DNA from 4 places in the Agrobacterium sp. NPDC090273 genome. Region 1 is predicted to be linked to each of the others. Evidence: predicted binding sites of a transcription regulator. Region 1 holds the regulator's gene; each other region holds the start of a gene.

Region 1 (4,210 bases):
ACGGATTTCCTCGATCACGTCGGGGAAGCGATCCTTGAGCGAAGCAAGCCCCTGACGGAACACCAGCGCGACATCACGCACTCGTTCAAGGAAGCCGTCCGCAAGAACAACGTCCAGTACGGCATTGCCGACGGCCATGGCGAGCGGATTGCCGCCATAGGTCGTGCCGTGCACGCCTGCGGTCATGCCGGAAGCCGCATCAGCCGTCGCAAGGCAAGCGCCGAGCGGGAAGCCGCCCCCAATACCCTTTGCAACAGCCATGATGTCAGGCGCAACGCCAGTCCACTCGTACGCAAACAGTTTGCCGGTACGTCCAACACCCGTCTGAACCTCATCAAAGATCAGCAGCATGCCGTGTTCGTTGCAGAGATCACGAAGCGTCTGCAGGAATTCCTTGCTGGGCGCGCGAATGCCGCCCTCACCCTGGATCGGTTCGATCAGCAGGGCTGCCGTCTCATTGGTGATAACGGCTTTCAAGGCCTCGAGATCACCGAACGGTACCTGATCGAAACCTTCAACCTTGGGGCCGAAACCTTCGAGATATTTCTGCTGCCCGCCTGCAGCGATTGTTGCCAGCGTCCGGCCGTGGAACGCACCTTCAAAGGTGACGATGCGGAACTTTTCCGGGTGGCCCTTGGAGTAGTGATAACGGCGTGCAGTCTTGATGGCACATTCCAGCGCCTCAGCACCGGAGTTGGTGAAGAACACCTTGTCAGCAAATGTTGCTTCGGTCAGGCGCTTTGCGAGCTTTTCCTGTCCGGGCACTTCATAAAGGTTGGAAACGTGCCAGACCTTTTCAGCCTGCGTCTTGATAGCCTCGACGAGATGCGGATGCGCATGCCCCAAGGAATTGACAGCAACACCGGCCGCAAAATCGAGATATCGCTCGCCGCTTTCCGTGAACAGCCAGACGCCCTCACCGCGTTCGAAACGCAGCGGCGCTCTTGAAAACGTATCAAACAATGGCGCGTTGGCTTCGGCCATGGCTGCATCACTCCTTGCGCAAATGCGCTTTCATATCGTTGTCAATAGGTGGACAAGGTTATCCCTTGCCTGAAAATCAAAAATGCCGCCTTGCGGCGGCTGGGGCACTATTGTCACTTCAACTGCCGATGTCAACAAAAGTCCTCATTTTCCGGCGTTCCCAAGTCATAGTGGGAACACGTGACCGAACCACAAGGTGTTGCCTTTCGGACTCTCCTGAACAGCAAGTTGGGGAAAACCGGAAAATCGATTCCAGATGATTCCCGCGACTCTTGCCACGGAGTCAGCCTCACACTAGGTTAATCGTCAATTACTAGACTGCATTGCGGCGGAACTAGTCACCAAAAATCCGGCGGAATTGACACTCGGAGTGCGCTCGCGAGATGGAGAAGGATTCTGCCGAAATAGACGCGACGAGCGGAGAAGCGGCATGAACTGGACGGATGAACGAGTCGAAAAACTCAAGAAACTTTGGTCCGAGGGCCTCAGTGCCAGCCAGATAGCGGCACAGTTGGGTGGTGTAAGCCGTAACGCCGTTATCGGCAAGGTTCACCGTCTCAATCTTCCGGGCCGCGCCAAGGCTGGCGGAACCGTGACATCGGCGCGCTCTGCACCGAAGCGTACGGCACCAGCGGCACCTCGTACGGCAACCTACACCGCCCGCGTCAACACCACGCCGGTTCGGACCGTGGCACGCGCCAGCGTTGCGACAGCCCTTCACGAAGAGATGGATATCGAGACCGCTCAGGTGCTCGAATACGTTCCTTCGCGCGATATCGTTACGCCGGCCTCGCGCCGCCTGACGCTGACGGAATTGACCGAGCGCACCTGCAAGTGGCCGGTTGGCGACCCGCTGAAGGACGACTTCCATTTCTGTGGCTGCGAAGCCCTGGAATCTTCGCCCTACTGCAAGTTCCATGCGAAGCTCGCCTACCAGCCTGTCAGCGAACGCCGCAAGGCATAAGCGGAACAACACGGAATAAAAAAACGGGCCTTACGGCCCGTTTTTCGTTTAGGGTATGTGATGTTGGATTATGCCGCTTCCATGGAATAACCGGCGCCACGGACCGTGCGGATGACATCCTGCATGTTCGAAAAATTGAGCGCCTTGCGCAGACGGCCAACGTGGACGTCAACGGTCCGTTCGTCCACATAGATATCGTGACCCCAGACGCCATCCAGCAACTGCGAACGGGAGAAAACACGACCCGGCGATGTCATCAGGAATTCCAGAAGACGGAACTCGGTCGGTCCCAGGCGCACTTCACGCGTCTTACGATGCACGCGGTGCGTTTCCCGATCCAGTTCGATGTCGCCGCATTTCAGGACTGACGACAAAACCTCTGGGCGGGCGCGACGCAGCATCGCCTTGACGCGTGCCATCAGTTCCGGCGTGGAGAAGGGTTTCACCACATAGTCATCCGCGCCTGTGGCGAGACCGCGAACGCGTTCGCTTTCTTCGCCACGCGCTGTCAGCATGATGATCGGCAAACGTTCGGTTTCCGCCCGCATCCTCAACCGGCGGCACAGTTCGATACCGGAGACGCCAGGCAACATCCAGTCCAGGATCAGGAGGTCGGGAACCCGCTCCTGCAATCTGATCTCGGCCTCATCGCCACGCGGTATCGTGTCGACGTCGTAACCCTCAGCCTCAAGATTGTAACGAAGCAGAACGCTCAGCGCCTCTTCATCTTCAACAACTGCAATCTTCGGTACCATACTGAACTCCGCAGGTCTGCCGGTCTGTTACTCGGTCACGGAACCGAGAGTGTTGGAACTATCGTCCTTCGGACGCTCACCTTCCGGCTGGCTGCCGGTGGTCATGTAGTAGATCGTCTCGGCGATATTGGTCGCATGGTCGCCGATACGTTCGATGTTCTTGGCGCAGAACAGAAGATGCGTGCAGGTCGTGATGTTGCGCGGATCTTCCATCATGTAGGTCAGCAGCTCGCGGAAGAGCGAGGTGTACATCGCGTCGATTTCTTCATCGCGTTCGCGGATGGCCTGCGCCTTCTCAGCCGAACGTGTCGAATAAACATCGAGAACTTCCTTGAGCTGCACGAGGGCAAGCTCGGAGAGATGTTCGAGGCCGCGAGCCAGCTTGCGTGGAACACCGGTTCCTGCAACGGCAATCACGCGCTTGGCGGTGTTTTTGCCGAGATCGCCGACGCGCTCAAGATCCGCCGCAATGCGCAGCGTACCGATGATTTCGCGCAGGTCGGCAGCCATTGGCTGGCGCTTGGCGATGGTGACGATGGCCTTGTCGCCGATTTCACGCTCGGCGTGGTCAAGGATCGCGTCGTCGGAAATCACCTTCTGCGCCAATGCCGCATCGGAATTGACAAGGGCGCGAACGGCGTCCGCGCACATCTGCTCCGCCAGGCCGCCCATTTCGGCAATCCGGCGGCTGAGGAATTTCAACTCGTCGTCGTAAACCGACATGATATGCGAATGCGTCGTTGTCTGTGTCATGATCTCGTCCCTGGGCTTTGCCTTCCGTTTTCACCTGCTGATGGCGGGTGGCAGAACGGAGGCGCCAAACTTGTTCGGTTTCTCTGAGGCGCTGAGCGGGCAATCAGCCGAAGCGGCCCATGATGTAGTCCTGCGTGCGCTGGTCATCCGGGTTGGTGAACATCTTGTCCGTTTCGTTCTCCTCGACCAGATGGCCAAGATGGAACATCGCGGTGCGCTGCGAGACGCGAGCGGCCTGCTGCATGGAGTGGGTTACGATCACGATCGTGAAGTTGGCACGCAGCTCATGGATCAGTTCCTCGACCTTGGCGGTAGCGATCGGGTCGAGGGCCGAGCAAGGCTCGTCCATGAGGATCACTTCCGGGGACACGGCAACTGCGCGTGCGATGCAAAGGCGCTGCTGCTGACCGCCGGACAGACCCGTACCGGATTCATGCAGACGATCCTTCACCTCATTCCACAGACCGGCCTTCTGCAGGCTGGACTCGATGATCTGGTCCATATCCGCCTTGTTACGGGCGAGGCCATGGATACGCGGACCGTAAGCAATGTTTTCGTAGATCGACTTCGGGAACGGGTTCGGCTTCTGGAACACCATGCCGACACGAGCACGCAGTTCCACCACGTCGATTGCCGGATCGTAGATATCATCCGTATCGAGCGTGATCTTGCCGGTGACCTTACAGCCATCGATCGTATCATTCATGCGGTTCAGGGTACGCAGGAAGGTGGATTTGCCGCAACCGGACGGACC
Region 2 (4,210 bases), on a different contig from region 1:
GCAAGCACGTAGCGCAGGTTGGCGCGCGGTGTGACGTGGAAACGCGTGAGCCATGCCTTCAGCAGGGACCGAAACCAGCGCGGAAGCTGCTCCTGTTGGCCGAAGTCAACGATGTGTAGCGAGCCGCCCGGGGCGAGCGCTGACAATGCCCGGTCAACCGCCTTTTCCCAATCCGGTATCATCGACAGCGAATAGGAAATCATCACCCGATCAAAGCCATCGGCTTCACCAAATTCGCTTGCTCTGAACGCCGTCGCATCGGCGACGCGCAAATGAGGGCGCTGCTTTTTTCCGGCAAAATTGTCCGACGCCGTTGCCAGCATCTCGGCGGAAATATCGAGACCGAACAAACGCGCTTTCGGAAAAGTGCGGTTTGCAAGCAGCAGATTGCGCCCGGTGCCACAGCCCACCTCAAGCAGCGAGCCGCCTTCGGGGATATCGAGGGCGGCGATGGTCCTGTCGCGTCCCAACAGATAATATTTTCGGGTAAGATCGTAGATGTGCCTCTGGTGGCGGTACATGCGATCCATCAGGCCCGCATGGGCCGTGTCTGCAAGGCTGACATTTTCGCCGATGGTTTTCATGCCGAAGCCCTCTGATAGATGTGGAAACCGCCATAGATGGCGGAGCGATCTCTGGCATTGAGTTCTTTCGAGCGGTCTTCCAGATAGGCCCACTGTTTGCGGATGTCGGGGGACAGACGCCCTTCGATCACGCTTTTCTCGGCAGCGGTGCGGAATATGACGCGTGCGTCTGGTGCCGCCGTGCGGCTGATCTGCGACCACAACTCATTCAATTGTGTGTCGGTCATCCAGTCCTGTGCGTCGAGCAGGATATAGCGATCGACGCTGCCGGCGTGCTTTCGCCCCAGAAGCTCGGTGTAGGTTTCGTGATGAACCGAAACGCGTGCGGCGTTGTTGCGGATCGCTTCGTAATATTCCGGCTTCAGATAGGCAGGCAGCGCGCCCTCGTGCGGTTCCGGGTATCGGCGGGCAAAGGCCTGCCAGGCAAAGTAGTTGTCGCTCAGAGGAAAATCGCAGGCGAGCTTCTCCAGCCGTTCGCGCAAAACGGCGGCGATGGTGCCGTTGGAAGAAAGGCTGGCAAGTTCGTCATACTGGCGTGGGGGAATGCCGAGGCCAAAAAGCGAGCTTTTCCGTTTCGTCAGCCAGCGCACGACAGGTTTGTCGAACAGCGGCGCGACCTTGCTGTCAAAGAACTGGCGCTGCTCTTCCATCGTGCGGCTGTTTGCCATTTCCGTCAGCTTGACGCCATGCAGGCGGGCCATCAGATGGCCCGCGCCGATAAAGCGGCCAAGAAGGCCGGTGCGATAGATGTTCCGGTCGAAGACCGCAATGCGCCGCCGCCCGGAGATCGTGCGTTTGGACCAGTAGGCCTTGGTGGTGTCGTCGAGATGCGGGGCAATGAAGCGGTCGAAGCCCTGGCTGTTGACGTGTGTGTTGGCGCGGCCGAAGTGTCTCACCACGTCCTGGTGGGCTGGAAGATGACGGAAGGCGGCAAGCTTCAACTTGTTGAGCGCAATGTGATGCGGATTGAGATCGACGACATCGATGCTCTCCGGATTGCGAGAGAGGTATGCCAGCATGTTGCAGCCGCCCGAACCGATGGTGACGATGCTGTGGCCGTCACGAAGCTCCATCGCTTCCATATCGACTTCAGGGTCTTCCCAGATCTGCGGATAAACCAGGCCAGAGAACAGCAAGCCAAACAGACGTTCGGAGAGGCCACTTTTTGAAAGAGCCTTGTGCTGAAGCAATGCGGATTTGAGTTTGACGTTTCTGCTGAAGCCGGTTTTCGGTGCGGCACTCGTCATATGATTCCACCTCTCGCTCGATTGAGAGGCGTCTACAGCCGTGAGACTACAGTTTGATGACGGGGCAGTTGGCCAAGGGCCGCATTTACGCCAAAACAAAAAGGCACCGCATGAGATATGCAGTGCCTTTCAATTCGTTTGTGGTCCTATGCGTTACTTGCGCAGAACGTGCAGCATGCCCTTGCGCTTGGCATCGTAATAATAACCGCGGGCATAGAGCCTGACCGCATTGTCACGATCGTTGTCTGCCACCAGCCAGGCGCCGCGCAGATACTTTACCGCGTATCGCAAATTGGTTTCGGCATCGAAGAGACCGGAAGCCGGGCCATCGAAGCCCATCGAACGTGCCGTTGCATGCTTGATCTGCATGAGGCCGAAATGTCCGCCATTATAGGCGGCGGGATTGTAGCGGCTTTCACGCTGTACGACGCGGTGAACCAGATCTTCCGGGACCTGATACATTGCAGCATATTTCGAGATCAGTCCGCTCAACTTGTCCCGGCCGGCTGGCGACGGGTTGAGGGGCGCGGTCATGGTGCCGCTGACGTTGACGGCTGCCAGAGCAGCATTGGTCGGGCCGGCTGCGTAAGCGAGTACGGTGCTGTCCGGCTTCGGAAGAGGGATAACCTTGCGTTCCGCCGTCAACTCCGTGCCGATGGATGGCGAACCCGGAGGAGGCGGCGCAGGTGGGAAGCTGCCTTTGACAGCGACGACCTGCGGCAGTTCGCCGGCGGTCGGGTGCGTTGATTGCGCAGCCGCATTGACGGCGGCGATAGCTGGTGTTGCTGTGGTCGGAGCAAGAGCCACAGTTGTGGTCTGCGCTGCTGGCATCGTCGATGTCTGCGCAACCTGCGTCTCCGCGGTTGGCTGCATCTGGTTTGCGATGGCTGCGGCTGCCGCGATTTCTGCTGCCGGGGGAAGGGCAACACGCCCACCTTTTACAGCGGCAACGTTGGGAAGAGCAGGCTGCTGTTGCGCCAGGCTTGCGTCTGCCGTTGCTGTGGTCGCGGCAGGGGCTGTGGCCGTTCCCGCTGGTGCAGCCGCTTGAGCCGTTTCAGGCGTTGCTGTTGCAGGGGCATTTCCAGTCGCGGCGCTCGGCGCTACGGTCGCGATCTTCGGGCCGTCAGGGCCTTCTTTCGCGGTGTATTCGACACTTGTGCATCCAGCCAGTGTCAGTGCGAGTCCCACGGTGGAAGACAGGAAAAGCGCCGTTTTCCCGCGGAATTTGCCCGAAATTTGCATGCTGCCGCCTTCGTTGTGCCTGTCTTTCGATACCCCGCGTCGAACGAAGCAGGCTGTGTCCCGTCGAACGTTCATTAACCTATTGTAAGGATAGCGGCAAGCTGTGAGATATCGGCGCCGATTTCAGGCGGCAATTCGCCGGTAGCCGGCGCTGACGGCGCGGCCCGAAATGAAATATGTCCGGTACTTCGGCTTGACCTTTTTGCCGCCTGACATGCGGCGAATGAGGGCAAGCATCGAGGGTGCGAAAAGCGCTTGTCCGACGAGTATCACCAGCGCGGCGATCAAAACCGCGCTCTGCGCAATCGCAAGCACTTCAACCGCGTCGGCAGGCTGGGAAACGAACTGCGGAAGCAGCGCAAGGAAGAAGCTGAAATAGCGTGGGCGAAATGCCGCCACTGCAAAACAATCCCTGAAGATGGCACCGAGTGTTTTGCCTCTCAGGTTGTCATTGTCGGCATTCGCGGCTCTGGCGACAGGCGTTGCCATGATCCACAGGACGAACAGCATTAACCAGCCGAGGCCTGCCCACTCGATGATTTCAAGAAACGACTTGGGCAGGTAGGCAAACGCAACTGTCGGAATGGCGGCCAATGTCATGGCCGTCGTGATGCCGAGGGCACCACCGGTAGCGGTGGCCAGCACCGTGCGCTTGCCGCGAATGGCCGAGTAAGAGGCGGCAGAGAATGCAAGGGGAGAGGGGAGTGCGAACATGACGGCACACGCTGTACAGAAAATCAGCCACGCCTCTCCAGACATTCTCTTTCCTCCTAGAGCGCCATGTGTCGATGAAGACACAAAACTGGCGCTCTAATTCATTGAATCCACGCTTTTTGTCCTGCGAAAACCGAGGGGATTTTCACTCTCATGTCTCCCCTTCCTGTCATCGCATTCTTTTAGCGTAGCGTAAAATCATGCTGCTGTGAACGGCTGGCCGACATGATCCATGACTTCTGCGAACCATTTCGCGGAGATGTCGAAGTGCTTCCCGCCCTTGATGCGTGGAAACTCGATGGTCCGCAGTTTGCCGCTCTGTTCCTCATCATGGCCAGTGACGCCGGAGACCTTGTTAAGTGCACTTTCGACGGCCAGATCGACCATGCTCTGGATCAGGCGAAGGTCGTTGCCGTTGGCAGG
Region 3 (4,210 bases), on a different contig from region 1:
AACGCGGCGGTCTTTTCGTCGCGTGCAATCCCCAGACCACGCGACATCATTTCCGCAACCAGCGTCTGTGCGGTCGCATCTCCGTTCTGGGCGCGGGTGAGCGCCTTGTCCAGGGCCTGAACATATTCACCACGCTGGTAATGCCCGTACGCCTCATCGACCTTGCCGGTAAATTCCTTCTCCGGCGGCAGGACAGGAAGTTCGGCACCCATCCGCTGATAGACGTTGACACCCTGCGACGGCTGCAAATCTTTCTGCTCTTCCGACAGCACACGCCCCTGGCGGGTCGGCTGCGCTTCATCTTCCAACTGACGAGCGAGAGGATTTTTCTCCGTCGCCGGACCGGACTGCGCAAAAGCCGGGAAAGCCGCTGCGCTCAAGGAAAGCGCCAGAAGCGAAACGGAAAGGCAAAGATGAGCAGCGCGTGTAAACATCGCTCGTATCAACCGTCAAACCGTGGCGCTTTTTCGTCAAGCAGCGCGTTGATTTCAGAAACCGCCTGGGCAGGTCCTGCAGCATGGTCAAACACGGCACTGCGCAGGGCAACAAATTCGACGCCGGTCTCGGCAACAGGCACAACGGATGCGATATCCGAACCGCCCATCACTATGGCCGGAATTTCGATCATCGATGCCCACCATTCCCCGAGCGCCAGGTTTTTCGGGTGCGCCTCTGGTTTGATGTCACCTTCCAGCTTGCCAAAGAAGATGTAGTCTGGATTGGCTTCGCCCTGTTCCAGCGCCTTGTGGCGGTCATCGGCATTGCCACCGCCAACAATAAGCTTGGGGGTAAATTTCTCGACCGCCTCGGCCAGCGCCTCGCCCCCGGTGGTAACATGCAAACCATCGGCCTTGGCGCGACCCGCCACGCGGCTGTCACCGGCAATCAGTGCTGCCGCGCCGGACTTTTGCACCAGCGGCACGATCAACTCAGCCACTTTCTGAAAGGCACCGTCATCCAGGCCATATTGCGGAATGATGACCGAGGCCACATCGCCGCCACGCAGCGCCTCTTCAACGGCCTTGGCCTGCTTCTGCATGTCGTCCGCTTGCGGAACGATGAGGACAAGGCGGCAACGGTCTTCGGTTGTGGTCATGGGTTCGTCCATTTCAGGCAGAAGACGCTTTCGGCGCAATCTGCACTCGTTTTGATATGACAAATCCGATAAACCGGACCGGCGAAAGGATCAACCGTCCATCCATGCTGACAGATTTTCATTTTTTTATGGCCGCCATTCCCGCCGTCATCCTTGTAGGCCTTTCAAAGGGCGGACTGGGCGGTGCGCTTGCCCTCATGGGCGTTCCCATTATGGCACTTGCTGTGCCGCCCGTGCAGGCGGCGGCAATCTTTCTGCCGATCCTGATCGTGATGGATATCGTGGCTCTCTGGGCCTGGCGCCATCATAATCATCGCGAAACATTGCTCATCATGCTGCCGGGAGCCATTGCCGGTATTGCAATCGGCTGGGCAACCTCCAGCATGATTTCGGCTGACACCATGCGTCTCATCGTTGCAACCGTGACGATCCTCTTCGTGCTGCGTTATTTCTATGAGAGTTTCCTCAGCAGAAAAGGCCAGGAAATTCCTGCAAAACCGCAGCGACGCGGACCGGCAACGCTGTGGTCGACCCTGTCGGGCTACGCCAGTTTTGTTGCCCATGCGGGAGGACCTCCCTTCCAGATCTATGTGTTGCCGCTGAAGCTGGACCCAAAAACCTACACGGGCATGAGCGTTCGCTTTTTCGCGATCATGAACGCGATCAAACTCATCCCGTATTTCGCTCTGGGGGCGCTCGACTCCAGCAACATGAAAACGTCAGCTCTGCTGCTTCCGGTCGCAATGCTCGCCACGATAGCAGGGGCAAAAATCGTCAAATATCTGAAACCTGCGGTTTTTTATCCGCTGATGTACACGATGGCGCTGCTTGCGGCCTTGAAGCTGCTCTGGGATGGATTACCGATCTGACACGGCAAAAATTGATATGGAGAAAATTAAAAAGCTCCGACCGCACCTTGATGCAGCCAGAGCCTGAATTGTCTAACCGCCCGTCCTTACAACATTGAAGGCGGCGGCAGTCTGTCAATCAATGCCTTGTTGAAGCCTTGAGCCTCTGCAATTCGTCCTTCAGGCGCAGTTTTCGACGTTTGATATCGGCGATCTCCGTGTCATCCGAAGACGGGGAAGCAAGAATACTTTCGAGCTCTTCCTCCAGAGCGCCGTGTTTCTTTTCGAGCGATGCAATATGAGCCTGAATGGTCATGCGGCACGTCCTTCCTTTTTGAACCTACCTCCAGCTCTCCATCACTGGAGTTTCAGGTTTACGACAGCACTGTGACATGGATTAACAATCTTGTCGAAGGCGAAATCATGACAATATCTGGGCAATTTGGTCGCATGGGAAACTTCCCGTTATCGCGATTTGGTGATAGAGGCTCCAGAACAGATCACATAAGCGCCGGAGGCGATCCGGCTGGCATAAATGGGGATGACAGGATGCCCGATCAGGACCAGGCGGACATCAGGCTCGCGCTGGCGCGGTTGCGCCAGGAGCATGAGGACTATGATGCAGCGATCAACGCAATGATCCAGACCAGCTGCGATGCATTGCGGATACAGCGCATGAAGAAGAAAAAACTGGCCGTCAAGGACAAGATGTCCCAACTCGAAGACCAGGTCATACCCGATATCATTGCCTGAGCCGGAGCAAGCCAAGTGACAGCAGAAACACCGCCCGTCGCCATCATCATGGGAAGCCAGTCCGACTGGGAAACCATGAAGAACGCCGCCGATACTCTGGATGCCCTCGACGTGGAATACGAAGCGCGCATCATTTCCGCACACCGAACGCCAGATCGTCTTTACGACTTCGCAACCGGCGCAAAGGATGAAGGCTTCAAGGTCATCATCGCAGGCGCAGGCGGAGCTGCCCATCTTCCCGGCATGACCGCAGCCATGACACCACTTCCAGTGTTTGGTGTCCCGGTCCAGTCCAAGACCATGTCGGGACAGGACAGCCTTTATTCGATCGTGCAGATGCCAGCCGGTATCCCGGTCGGAACACTCGCCATCGGCAAGGCAGGCGCTATCAATGCTGCTCTGCTCGCAGCAGCCGTTCTGGCCCTTGGCGACGAGGATCTCGCTGACCGGCTCGATGCCTGGCGTGCGCGCCAGTCAGCCGCCGTTGCCGAATACCCCATGGACAATCCGCAGTGACCGGAAACATGAACAACCTTACCATCGGCATCATCGGCGGAGGTCAGCTCGGCCGAATGCTGGCGATGGCGGCAGCACGCCTCAATTTCCGGACCATCGTTCTCGAACCGCAGGCGGATTGTCCCGCCGCACAGGTCTGCAACGATCAGATCGTGGCGGCTTACGATGACGAAAAGGCACTCGCCAAACTTGCTAGCCTTTGCGACGTCGTAACCTACGAGTTTGAGAACGTGCCGGTCTCCGCCGCCGAGAGGCTCGCCGCCTCCGTACCGGTTTATCCGCCGGCAAAGGCTCTCAGCGCATCCCAGGACCGCCTGACCGAAAAACGCTTTCTCAACGATTGCGGTATTCCGACAGCGGGTTTTCGCGCTGTCGACAGCCAGACCGAACTCGAATCCGCTTTGGTCGAATTTGGCGGCAAAGGCGTTCTTAAGACCCGACGCATGGGTTACGACGGAAAGGGCCAGCGCCTGTTCAAGGGCGGCGAGGATCTGACCGGCGCCTTCGATGCACTGGGTGGCGTACCGCTGATTCTCGAAAGCTTCGTCGCTTTCGAGCGGGAGGTCTCGATCATCGCGGCGCGGTTCAAGGATGGAACCGTGACCTGTTACGACCCTGCAGAAAACGTTCACCTGAACGGAATCCTGCACACGTCCACAATCCCGGCCAATCTTTCCGACGCGGCAAAGCTGACCGCTGTGCAGTCAGCTGAAAAGCTTCTTGCCGCTCTGGACTATGTTGGCGTCATCGGCATCGAGTTCTTTGTCCTGCCGGATGGCTCACTGGTGGCGAATGAAATGGCTCCACGTGTCCACAATACCGGTCACTGGACGGAAGCAGCCTGCGTCATTTCCCAGTTCGAGCAGCATATTCGCGCCGTCGCGGGCCTCGCGCCTGGCAGCACTGGCCGTCACTCCGACTGCGTGATGACCAATCTGATTGGCGACGACGTCAACGACGTCCCCCGCTGGCTTTCTGAAAAGGACTGCCTTGTGCA
Region 4 (4,210 bases), on a different contig from region 1:
GGCTGAAGCAAGCACAGCATCACGGCTGCCAATGAAATTGCGGCCGCGCTCGCCCAGCAGCGCGTCATCGATGGCCCGCAGCCAGTTTTCCCGTGTCACACCGTAATCGGTTGCCGTCGTCGAGACGCCGAGCCGGTGAAGGAACGCCTCCAGCGCATCGGCACCGGCAGAGAGATCGTCACCGAAAATGCGGCGCAAAGCAGCGTCGCAGTCGGCGTCATGGCCCATCACGCTGCGCATGATCGCCGGCAGGCTGAAGGAGCAGGCAATGCCATGCACCGTGCCGTGATGCAGCGTCAGGTAATAGGAAAGGGAATGGGCAAGCGCCGTCTTGGTGTTGGAAAACGCCAAACCGGCCGAAAGGCTTGCCCGCATCATGCGCTCGCGCAGACCGATATCACCGAGATTGTCGACCAGAAGCGGCAGAACGTCGATGATCTCCCGCGCCGCAGAAACCGCATGGCTTGCGGACACCGGGTTGGCATTGACGTTCCAGATGCTTTCAAGCGCATGCGACAGCGCGTCGAGCCCGGTGGACAGTGCAAGTGCCCGCGGCACACCCAGCGTCAGTTCCGGGTCGAGAATGGCGTATTGCGGATAATAACGCGCGTCGGCGAGTGAGTATTTCTTTTTGGCCGCCGTGTCCCAGACGGTTGCCCAGCAGGTGACCTCGCTACCGGTGCCGGCCGTTGTCGGCACGGCAATGATCGGAAGATCGAGCAATGTCTCTGCTCCCGTGTGGCCTTCCAGAAAATTCTGGACGCGGGAGAAATCACGACCACCGGCCGAGAGAACCTTGGCTGTATCGATGACCGAACCACCACCGATCGCCAGAATGACTTCTGGCGTCCGGTTGGCGGCGCCAAAGGACCGGCAGGCAGCTTTGAGGCCGTCGAAGCTGGGGTTTGGTTCGACATCCCGCACGATAACCGCCGGTTCGCCGAGCTCCAGCGAGATACGGGCAACGAGTTCGTCGAAGAACGGATGATCGTTGTAGGTCAGCAGGCAATAGGCACGGTCGCCGACGGCCTTTCTGGCCTCGGCAAGGGCGCCGGCCCCGAAGATGATCTTCACAGGATTGGAATAGGTCCAGGCACGCATCGGTCGCTCCTTGTTTCGCCGATTGAATGACCCGGCAAAGACAATAAATCCAATCCATATTTTTGTTACGATCCATTGATAGGATCTATGGATTGGAAGCCGTCTCGCATCGGTCGCGAGAGGGAGAGGAGATCTGACCATGGCCATCGTCTTTACCCATCTGAGAGCCTTCCAGGCGGTAGCCACCCATCGCGGTTTCTCGGCCGCAGCACGCGCACTTCGGGTAAGCCAGCCAACATTAACGACGCAGGTCCGCGAACTGGAGGAACGCTACGGCGTCGAACTCTTTCTGCGTCAGGGCCGCCAGATCGAGCTGACCGAGGCTGGCCGCTCGCTGCTTTCGATCAGCGCCAGACTGTTCAAGCTTCACGAAGAGGCGGAGGAGCTGCTTCTCAATTTCGGTGAACTGAAGACCGGTGCACTGAAGATTGCCGCCGTCAGCCCGTTCCATGCCACTGACATGATCGCGCGCTTCATCGAGCGTTACCCCTCCTTCAAGGTCAACATGCTTCTCGGCAATTCCGACCGGACGTTGAAACGCATCCTTGAGCTCGAAGCCGATATTGCAATCCTGGCGCATACGATCGACGACCCTCGTATCAAGACGATAACCTTCAGCACGCAGGAGATCGTCGCCTTCGTAAATGACGACCATGCCTGGTGGCAAAGGGACGAGATCGAACTGGCCGAGCTGGCGGGCGAACCCCTGATCCTCAGGGAAGAAGGCTCAACCACCCGTTATGCGCTTGAGCGCGCGGCCGAAGCCGCCAATGTTGCCCTCACGCCATTCATGGAAATCGGCAGCCGCGAGGGTGTGTGGAAAGCGGTTGAAAGGGGACTTGGGATCGGTGTCGTAGCCGACTTCGAATTCGTCCCCCACCCACGCATGAAGACATTGCGCATTTCCGGCGGCATGATCAAAACGGAATATCGGCTGGCTTTTCTGGAAGACCGAAAGACGGTGCGATCGATCAAGGCTTTTGTCGAAACCGTTCTCTAGGACGGACTCTCGCAGAAGCAGTCGGCGCAACCCATAGATTTGACCTATGGTATCGACAGATAATTTGGATTGCACCTACGGGTCACAGACGGCGTTTTGTCACGAAACTGTCATCGTGTGACCTGTAATTAAACGCCATCCGACCAGGCAATTCACAGGGTAATTGCATCCAGTCCGGATCTATACATCGATAGCCGGACGACATTGGACGATTCACATTAAATTCTGCACGACGCACAGGACTTGTTCTTTTGCGTGCGGGACAACCATGCCGAATTTTGGCTGAAGGAACAGGTAACAATGACAGCGATAACGGTCTCCAATGTCTCGAAGACTTTCGGCAAGACACGTGCTTTGGACAAGGTAAGCCTGACCGTCGAGCGCGGTGAAATGGTTGCGCTGATCGGCGCTTCGGGCTCAGGCAAAAGCACCCTCATCCGCCATATTGCCGGGCTGGAAGTGGCAGATGCTGTCGGTGGCCGCATCGACGTCCTCGGCGATCTTTGTCAGGACAGCGGGCGTCTCAACCGACGCCTGAAACGGGGCCGCGTTTCCGTCATCTTCCAGCAATTCAATCTGGTCGGCCGGCTTTCCGTGCTGACCAATGTACTGATCGGCCACCTGGGCCGCACGCCGCGCTGGCGCGGAACGCTTGGCCTCTTCAACCACGACGAAAAACGCAAGGCCCAGGCCGCGCTGGAACGGGTCGGAATTCCCCAGGTGCTTACCCAGCGGTCCTCAACGCTGTCGGGTGGCCAGCAGCAGCGCGCCGCCATTGCCCGAACGCTGGTACAGGAAGCCGAAATCCTGATTGCCGACGAGCCGATCTCCGCTCTCGACCCCTCATCTGCGCGGCGCGTCATGGATGTCCTCTCCGATATCAATTCTAGCGACGGCATCACCGTGGTCGTATCGCTGCATCAGGTGGAATATGCGCGCCGTTATTGCCCGCGCACCGTCGCGATGCGCAATGGCAAGATCGTTTATGACGGACCATCCAGCGCGCTGACGAACGAATTCCTGGCCGAGCTTTATGGCGCAGCCTCGGAAGAACTGGTCCTGCCGGATGCTCCGGCTGGCCATGCCGCTCCGGCCCTCAAGCCGGTCCTCAACAGACTGCAGGCACAGCCCCTGCCCGCCTAACCACGTTTGACGACACGGAGACTACGATGAACGCGATCCTGAAAAGCATGGCGGCGATGTCACTCGCCCTTACTCTGGGGTCTGCAGCGCATGCGGCAGAAACCATCAACTTCGGTATCATCTCGACCGAATCCCAGCAGAACCTGAAAAGCAGCTGGCTGCCCTTCCTCGATGCGATGAAGGAAAAGACCGGCCTTGAGGTGAAACCCTTCTTCGCGTCCGACTATGCCGGCATCATTGAAGGCATGCGCTTCGACAAGGTGCAGATGGCCTGGTACGGCAACAAGTCGGCCATGGAAGCCGTCGACCGCGCCGATGGCGAAGTGTTCGTTCAGAGCGTCGCCGTCACCGGTGAGCCGGGCTACTGGTCCGTGGTCATCGTGCCGAAAGAGTCTCCGATCCAGACGATCGACCAGCTCCTGACCTGCGACAAGTCGCTCAACTTCGGTCTCGGCGACGTCAACTCGACCTCCGGCTATCTCGTGCCGATGACCTTCGTGTTCTCGAAAAACAGCATCGACCCGAAGACCTGCTTCAAGAACGTCACCAACGCCAACCATGAAACAAATGCCATGGCTGTGGCCAACAAACAGGTCGACGCTGCCGCCAACAATACCGAGAACATGGCGCTTATCGAGCAGAACAATCCGAAAGCGTTCGCCAACATCCGCGAAATCTGGCGTTCGCCCCTGATCCCCGCAGATCCGATTGTCTGGCGCAAGGACCTGCCGGAAGAAGCCAAGACGAAGATCCGCGATTTCTTCCTGACCTACGGCACCGACAAGTCCAAGGGTAACGTCGAGGACGAGAAGAAAATCCTCGCCGGTCTGAAATGGTCGCCATTCCGCGCTTCCAACGACAACCAGCTTCTGCCGATCCGCGTCATGGAACTGACCAAGGCCATTGCGCAGGCTCAGGGCGACGCCAAGCTCGATGCCGCTGCAAGAGACGCAAAGATCAAGGACC

What was found. The regulator PhoB, encoded in region 1, activates phosphate uptake and scavenging genes when phosphate is short. The targets are predictions, from matches to a motif close to TGTCATNNANCTGTCAT.
Region 2: ACIQT8_RS11380 (DUF3419 family protein) is a predicted target of PhoB. The motif match lies at 1,877-1,893, and genes of this name have one in related genera.
Region 3: ACIQT8_RS07980 (YdcH family protein) is a predicted target of PhoB. The motif match lies at 2,321-2,337, and genes of this name have one in related genera.
Region 4: phnC (phosphonate ABC transporter ATP-binding protein) is a predicted target of PhoB. The motif match lies at 2,199-2,215, and genes of this name have one in related genera.

The regions. Positions count from the first base shown of each region.
Region 1 covers NZ_JBIVYN010000005.1:81,269-85,478, forward strand. Annotated here, with positions in the region: gene ACIQT8_RS14710 (aspartate aminotransferase family protein) at 1-984, opposite strand, end outside; gene ACIQT8_RS14715 (GcrA family cell cycle regulator) at 1,415-1,948, shown strand; gene phoB (phosphate regulon transcriptional regulator PhoB) at 2,017-2,703, opposite strand; gene phoU (phosphate signaling complex protein PhoU) at 2,731-3,456, opposite strand; gene pstB (phosphate ABC transporter ATP-binding protein PstB) at 3,560-4,210, opposite strand, start outside.
Region 2 covers NZ_JBIVYN010000003.1:446,721-450,930, forward strand. Annotated here, with positions in the region: gene ACIQT8_RS11375 (class I SAM-dependent methyltransferase) at 1-584, opposite strand, end outside; gene ACIQT8_RS11380 (DUF3419 family protein) at 581-1,831, opposite strand; gene ACIQT8_RS11385 (transglycosylase SLT domain-containing protein) at 1,985-3,073, opposite strand; gene ACIQT8_RS11390 (LysE family translocator) at 3,197-3,832, opposite strand; gene ACIQT8_RS11395 (pyrophosphate--fructose-6-phosphate 1-phosphotransferase) at 3,986-4,210, opposite strand, start outside.
Region 3 covers NZ_JBIVYN010000002.1:361,444-365,653, forward strand. Annotated here, with positions in the region: gene ACIQT8_RS07965 (tetratricopeptide repeat protein) at 1-434, opposite strand, end outside; gene ACIQT8_RS07970 (thiamine phosphate synthase) at 443-1,096, opposite strand; gene ACIQT8_RS07975 (sulfite exporter TauE/SafE family protein) at 1,201-1,965, shown strand; gene ACIQT8_RS07980 (YdcH family protein) at 2,084-2,260, opposite strand; gene ACIQT8_RS07985 (YdcH family protein) at 2,494-2,697, shown strand; gene purE (5-(carboxyamino)imidazole ribonucleotide mutase) at 2,746-3,213, shown strand; gene ACIQT8_RS07995 (5-(carboxyamino)imidazole ribonucleotide synthase) at 3,222-4,210, shown strand, end outside.
Region 4 covers NZ_JBIVYN010000012.1:88,873-93,082, forward strand. Annotated here, with positions in the region: gene psrA (iron-containing alcohol dehydrogenase PsrA) at 1-1,101, opposite strand, end outside; gene ACIQT8_RS23950 (LysR substrate-binding domain-containing protein) at 1,241-2,101, shown strand; gene phnC (phosphonate ABC transporter ATP-binding protein) at 2,402-3,244, shown strand; gene phnD (phosphonate ABC transporter substrate-binding protein) at 3,271-4,210, shown strand, end outside.